2 regions of the Micromonospora sp. M61 genome follow, and region 1 is predicted to be linked to the other one. Evidence: riboswitches for the same ligand, from Rfam matches in the RefSeq annotation. Region 1 holds a riboswitch; the other holds the start of a gene.
What was found. A riboswitch is a leader RNA that binds a small molecule or an ion and turns the genes downstream of it on or off. The one in region 1 is predicted to bind cyclic di-AMP.

Region 1 (3,201 bases):
TCGGAGCGCGATGTCGTTGACCAGCGGCGCGTTCTCGGACGGTGCGCTCCGCAGCACCACCGACGAGGAGCCGCGCGGCGCGCACGGGACGCCCACGGTGACGCATCCGGTGAACGCCGGCTGGTTGGTGGCGTAGTCCGGGTCGATCCGGACCAGCCCGGTGGCCGGGGTGCCGGTGTCCAGCCGAGGTGCGTGCAGCAGGTCGAAGTAGTGCGTCCAGTCCCAGTACGGGCCCGGGTCCCAATGCATCCCCCGCACGGTCGAGGCGACGGTGCCGGGCACGTTGTCGTGGCCGATGATGTGCTGGCGGTCCAGCGGGATGCCCAACCGCAGCGCCAGGTGCCGCACCAGTTTCGCCGAGGTCCGGTACATCGCCTCCGTGTACCAGGTGCCCTGCGCGGCGAAGCCCTCGTGTTCGAGACCGATCGACTTGGCGTTGACGTACCAGTTGCCCGCGTGCCAGCCGACGTCCTTGGTCTTGACGTGCTGGGCGATGTGCCCGTCGACCGAGCGCAGCGAGTAGTGCCAGCTCACGTACGTCGGGTCCTGGACGAGTTTCAGGGTCGTCGCCCAGCTCGCCTCGGTGTCGTGGATGACGATGTACTCGATCTTCTGCCGGGCGGGCCGGTCGGAGAGGTCGTGGTTGCCGTAGTCCCCGTCGCCGAACGCCTCGTAGGGTGCCGGGATCCACTCGCAGGAGATGGTGCGCGGGCACTCCAGCCCGTCCGGGCGGGCCAACCGGCGCAGGCCCAGCCGGTCCAACCAGGAGCGCTCGGGCTGAACCGCGCGCGCCGGCAGGGTGATCCGCTGGCCGTCGTCGGTCATCCGGGACTCGCCCGCGGCGATGGTGGTGAAGACCTCGTCGGCGAAGGCCGCGGCGGCGTCGGCGCTGTCCGCACCGGCGTAGCGGGCCACCGCCCCGTACCAGGCCGCCGGGTCGGTGTCCGCTCCGACCGGCGCACCCAACTCCCGCTGGTACGCGCTGAGCAACGCGGCCCCACCCCGGATGTTGACCGCCGCGTCGGTGCGCAGCGCCTCGGGGGTGGCACCGGTCAGTGCGGCCGCCGCGTCCACGGTCTGCAACGCGGCGGCGGTCGGTGCGGGGGCCTCGACGGGTCGGGGCGCGGGCACCCGGGAGGGCCGGGAGTCGTCACCGCGTGGGTCCTCGGCGCCGGCGTCGTGGTGGCCGCGCCCGGGTAGAGCGGCAACGTGGCGGGCATCGGTCAGGTGCATCGGGCCGTAGCCGCCGCTCGTGCTCGGTGTGCCGGCGTTGCTGTCCCAGCGGGACTCCAGATAGGAGACGCCGAGCAGCACGCCCGTCGGCACGCCGTACTCGGTCGCCGCGGCGGCGTACTGCTGCTGGCGATCGGCGGTGGGTGCGGCGTTGGCGGCCGTGGAGAGTGGCACCGCGCTCGCGGCGGCGACGACGGTCGTGGCGAGCAGCGCGCGCCAGCCGGCCGACACGGTTGGATGGTGCATCGAACCCCCTAGATTCTCGCGGGTAGAGGTCAGGTCACCATCGCGCCGCTGGAGAGTCCGCGTCAATACCTTTCCATCTATCTACTTGTTCAGAAAGAATTCTTCACACACGGTCGGTGACCCCCACCCAATCGGTACGGAGTGTCACGGCCGTACGGGTTGCGGATCGGTAACGGGCGTCTCTACTCTGGTCATTTGTCGGCCCGACAGCAGCTCCGCCCATCCCGGGCGGTAACGGACCGACACCGCCGAGTCGTTTCCGAGCGAACCGGGGACCCACGTCCCTCGGGGTGAATCCGCAGCCACTGCGGTAGGGCGCCGACTTCCCGCCCGAACCCGTCAGCTAACCCGGTAGGCGGTCAGGAAGAAGGAGTACGGAACCCCGGTGGCACTCCATGCCCCGCGGCCGTCGTCCGAGCGGTCGGCATTCGCCGTCCCGACGCCGATCGTGCCGCGCCCACGCTGGTCCCGCTTCACCACCGCTCTCGCCGCACTGGTCGGCGTCGCCGTCGTCCTGACGGGCAGCGCCACGGCCGCCCACGCCGACCCGTCCGTCGCCGAGATCGAGCGCCAGATCGACGCGGACTGGAACACACTCGAACCGATCATCGAACGGCACAACGCCACCCGGGCCGACCTCGCCGTCAAGCGCAAGCAGGCGGACGCGCTGGCCGCCCGCATCGCCCCGCTCGAGCGGCAGGTCGACGCCGCGATGGACAAGGTCAGCGCGCTGGCCGTGCGCGCGTACAAGGGCGAGACCGTCTCGACCGTCAACGCGATGCTCGGCAGCCGGTCACCCAGCGAGGTGGTCAGCCAGCTCGAAATGCTCGACCGGTTCGCGCACAACCAGCAGCAGGACGTACGCGAGGTCGCCGACCTGCGCGACGAGCTGGCCGCGCAGAAGGCGCCGCTGGACGAGATGGTGGCCCAGCTGGCCCGCACCGAGGCCCAGTTGGCGGCCAAGAAGAAGCAGATCAACGAGGAGATCGACCGGCTGCAGAAGCTGCGCCTCAAGGTGTACGGCAACGGGGGCGGCGGTCCGCTGCGTCCGGCGCCCTGCCCCGGCAGCTATCCCGGCGGCGCTGCGGGCACGGCGGTCAAGTTCGCCTGCGCGCAGATCGGCAAGCCCTACGTGTGGGGTGCCGAGGGCCCGAACTCGTACGACTGCTCCGGGCTGATGCTGGCCGCATGGGCGAAGGCCGGGGTGTCGTTGCCGCACAACGCCGCCCAGCAGAGCCGCGTCACCAAGGACGTCAGCAAGGCCGACCTGCGCCCCGGCGACCTGGTCTTCTACTACAGCGACATCCACCACGTCGGCATGTACGTCGGCAACGGCTGGGTCGTGCACGCCTCGCAGGCCGGCCAACCGGTCAAGATGAAGAAGGTCGGCGACGGCCCGATCCACAGCTACGGCCGCCCAGGCTGATCCTGGGTGACCAGGAGGGCCCGTCGCGATCGGTCGCGGCGGGCCCTCGTCGTCTGACCGTGGTGCCTCAGCCCGTCAGCGGGTGGGCCAGGTGCGCCAGTGCTGCCAGGCGCGGCTGGGCGTCGGACCCCGCTGGCCCTGGTAGCGCGAGCCGTAGACCGCCGAGCCGTACGGGTGCTCGGCCGGCGAGGAGAGCCGGAAGATGCAGAGCTGCCCGATCTTCATGCCCGGCCAGAGGGTGATCGGCAGGTTCGCCACGTTGGAGAGCTCCAGCGTCACGTGACCGGAGAACCCCG
Region 2 (3,201 bases), on a different contig from region 1:
GCCGACCCCGCTGTTCCGGTACGCGTTCCGTCAGGCCCGGGCCGCCCACCTCGCCCTGGCCACCCGCCTCGGCGCTGCCCTCGACCGCACCGGTGACCCGCCGCCCCCAGCCTGACCCGAGCGCGGGACGGCAGTGGGGTCACCGGTTGCGGGCGCGGCCCGCCAGTGCGGGCTGGGCGGCGGGACGCCGTCCCCACGGCTTGTACGTGGACAGCACCGTCGCGATGATCATCAGGCTGGTCGACACCGCGGGGGCGATCACCAGGTCGGCGCGGTCCCGTGCGGGCAGGGCGGCGCCCACCGCTCCGGCGTGCCGCAGATTCGGGGTGAGCAGGAACAGCACCAGCCCGACCATCACCGTGGTGAGCACCAGCTTGACCACCACCCACCGGTAGCGCAGCAGGCCCCACGGAGTGAGCAGCGAGCTGGCGACACCGATGAGCCAGACCAGGACGCTCAGCGGCGCGAACAGGACGGTGCCGACCAGCGCGCCGACCGGGTAGAGCACCGCAGGGTCGGCGCCACGCTGCACGGCGATGCCGAGGGTGAGCAGCACCAGGTCGGCGCCGAGCCAGCCCAGCGAGGTGACCAGGTGCAGGGTGAGCAGCCCCTTGCGGGCGCTGGGTGGGATCCGAGGCATACCGCGATGCTGCCCGCCGACCGCCGCCGGGTCGTCCGACGAGCGACGACATCAGGGGTACGCCCGGCGACGTAGCCCGGTCGGACAGCGCTGCCCGGACGAACGTGATGCCTGTGAGTCATCTTGATGACTCACAGGCATCACACACTTTGGGGAACGGCCGGATCAGTAGACCGACAGGTGCACGTGGTTGGTGTGGTCGCTGGACGGGTCGCCACCCGCCCCGCTGTAGGACTTCCATCCGCTGCTGGGCAGCCAGATCTGCCTGTACCAGATCACGTACAGCACGGCGAGCCGGTCGGCGTTGCGGATGAAGTACGCGGCCAGGTTGTTGCCGTACGTCTTGTCGCCGCCGGTGGCGTCGCCGCCGAAGCCGCCCGTCTGGGCCGCGAAGTCGCAGGCCCGGCCCTTCGGGTGTTCGCCGGAGCCGCTGGGTCGGTGGCAGGAGACGTACCGGGTGAAGCCGGCCGCCTTGGCCTGGTTGAGGGCGTGCAGGGTGCGCGGGGTGATGCAGCCGCTGGCCGGCGTGGGGTCGTTGACGCTGCACGTCTCCGACGGCCAGGAGCCGTCGGAGTTGCGCGGCGCGGCCTTCGCGTTGGCGGCGGAGGTGCCCCGGTTGGAGTCGGTGTCGGCGGCGGGCTGCGGCTTGGGGGTGGTGGCCACCGTCAAGGCCCGTTCGGCCTGCTCCTTGCGCTTGGCCATCACCGCGACCTGCTTGCGCTGCTCGTTGATCTCACCGTTCAGGGCGACCTGGGTGCGGTTGGCCTGGTCCTTGCTGCTGAGCAGGTCGCGCAGCACCCGGTCCTCGTTGGCGGCCACCGCGTCCAGTGCGGCTGCCCGGTCCATGAAGCCTTCCGGGCTGTCGCTGTTGAGCAGCGCCGACATCGCGCTGAGCCGGCCGGTGCGGTACGCGACGCCGGCGATCTCGCCGACCTTGCCGCTGCGTTGGTTGAGCTCGACCTCGATGGTCTTCAGTTGGGTGGTGAGCTGCTGCTGCCGCTGCACCGAGGCGGCCAGGGCGCGCTTCGCGTCCAGGTAGCCCTTGCTGGCCGCCTCGAGTTGGGCTCGCAGCGCGGGGGTGCCACCCTCCTCGTCGGAGTCGGGGGCGGCGGCCCGCAGGCCGGTCGGTGGAGCGGCCGAGGCGGTGCCGGCCGGGAGCGCGACGCCGAGGGCGAACATCGCGACGATCAGGGCCGCCAGTCGGGCGGCGGGTGGTCGTGCTGGTGCCACTGTGCATGTCCTTCCGTCAGCCGCCGACCGGGTTAGCTGACGGGTTCGGGACGGAAGATCCCTACCGCTGACGCGGATGCACCCCAGGTACGTGGTTCCCCGGTTCGCCCTCGCGGGCGATTAGGCGGCGACCACCACCGGCGCCGGGAGGGCGCCGCCTGGTGGAGGCCGGGACCGAGCCTACCGGTGCCGGTGGGGTGGCTGCAGCCAATGTGACGGACGGTGCGTGCGTCGTCACGAGAGGCTGCTGTCACCACTCGATCGAGCCACACGCTCCCGAGGCGGCGCCCGGCTCGATCTGCAACGTCGCGTGCTCGATCCGGAAGTCGTCGTGCAGGGCCGTACGCGCGGCGGTGAGCACCGCGCCGACCTCCGCCCCGGGTGCCATGGTCAGGTGTGCGGAGGCCACGTCCATGCCGGAGGTGAGCGTCCAGACGTGCAGGTCGTGCACCTCGACCACACCGGGGACCGCGGCCAGTCGGTCGTGCACGGCGGTCACTTGGAGGTGCTCCGGGGCGGCCTGCACCAGGATGCGGACGGCAGCCCGTGCCAGCCGCCAGGTGCGCGGGAGGATGAACACGCCGATGGCGACGGCGACCAGCGGGTCGGCCCACCACCAGTCGGTGACGGTGATGAGCAGTGCGGCGCCGATCACGCCGACCGAGCCGAGCAGGTCGCCGAGCACCTCCAGGTAGGCACCCTGAAGGTTGATGCTCTCCCGGGCTCCGGCGCGGAGCAGGGCGAAGGCGGCGATGTTGGCGAGCAGGCCGAGCACGGCCACCGCGAGCATCGGGCCGGCGATGACCTCGTGCGGGTCGCCGAAGCGGCGGATCGCCTCGATCACCACGTAGATCGCGACGCCGGAGAGCAGGACGGCGTTGGCCAGCGCGGCGAGCACCTCGAGTCGGTAGAGCCCGAAGGTGCGCTGCGGGTCGCCGGTGGCCCGCCGGGTCGCGGTGATCGCGGCGAGCGCCATCCCGATGCCGAGCACGTCGGTGAACATGTGCCCGGCGTCGGAGAGCAGGGCGAGCGAGCCGGTGTGCAGGGCGGCTACCGCCTCGACCACCATCAGGGTGGCGAGCAGCCCGAATGCCGCCCAGAGGCGGCCCCGGTGCTGGTGTGCGGCATTGGCGACGGACCCGTGGTGGTGGTCATGACCTGCGCCCACGAGAACCACCCTCCGCCGCCAGCCGGGACCCGGTCAAATGTATGTTCACATCGCTATGTATGCAAGTGTAGGGGCGGCAACTCTCGCCGGCGGCTCGCCAGCACGGATCAGCCGGTCGGGTCGATGGTGGTGAGGCGCTGCGTGGCCCGGGAGAGCGCCACGT

Region 2: linked by a shared signal. The riboswitch ahead of KBX34_RS28885 (coiled-coil domain-containing protein) and the one ahead of KBX34_RS34280 (NlpC/P60 family protein) in region 1 are both predicted to bind cyclic di-AMP.

The regions. Positions count from the first base shown of each region.
Region 1 is NZ_JAGPYA010000029.1:1,025-4,225, reverse strand. It holds gene KBX34_RS18065 (peptidoglycan recognition family protein) at 1-1,464, opposite strand, end outside; cyclic di-AMP (ydaO/yuaA leader) riboswitch at 1,716-1,851, shown strand; gene KBX34_RS34280 (NlpC/P60 family protein) at 1,865-2,905, shown strand; gene dcd (dCTP deaminase) at 2,981-3,201, opposite strand, start outside.
Region 2 is NZ_JAGPYA010000071.1:24,599-27,799, reverse strand. It holds gene KBX34_RS28895 (SRPBCC family protein) at 1-115, shown strand, start outside; gene KBX34_RS28890 (hypothetical protein) at 140-640, opposite strand; gene KBX34_RS28885 (coiled-coil domain-containing protein) at 806-1,870, opposite strand; cyclic di-AMP (ydaO/yuaA leader) riboswitch at 1,876-2,007, opposite strand; gene KBX34_RS28880 (cation diffusion facilitator family transporter) at 2,121-3,038, opposite strand; gene KBX34_RS28875 (AAA family ATPase) at 3,146-3,201, opposite strand, start outside.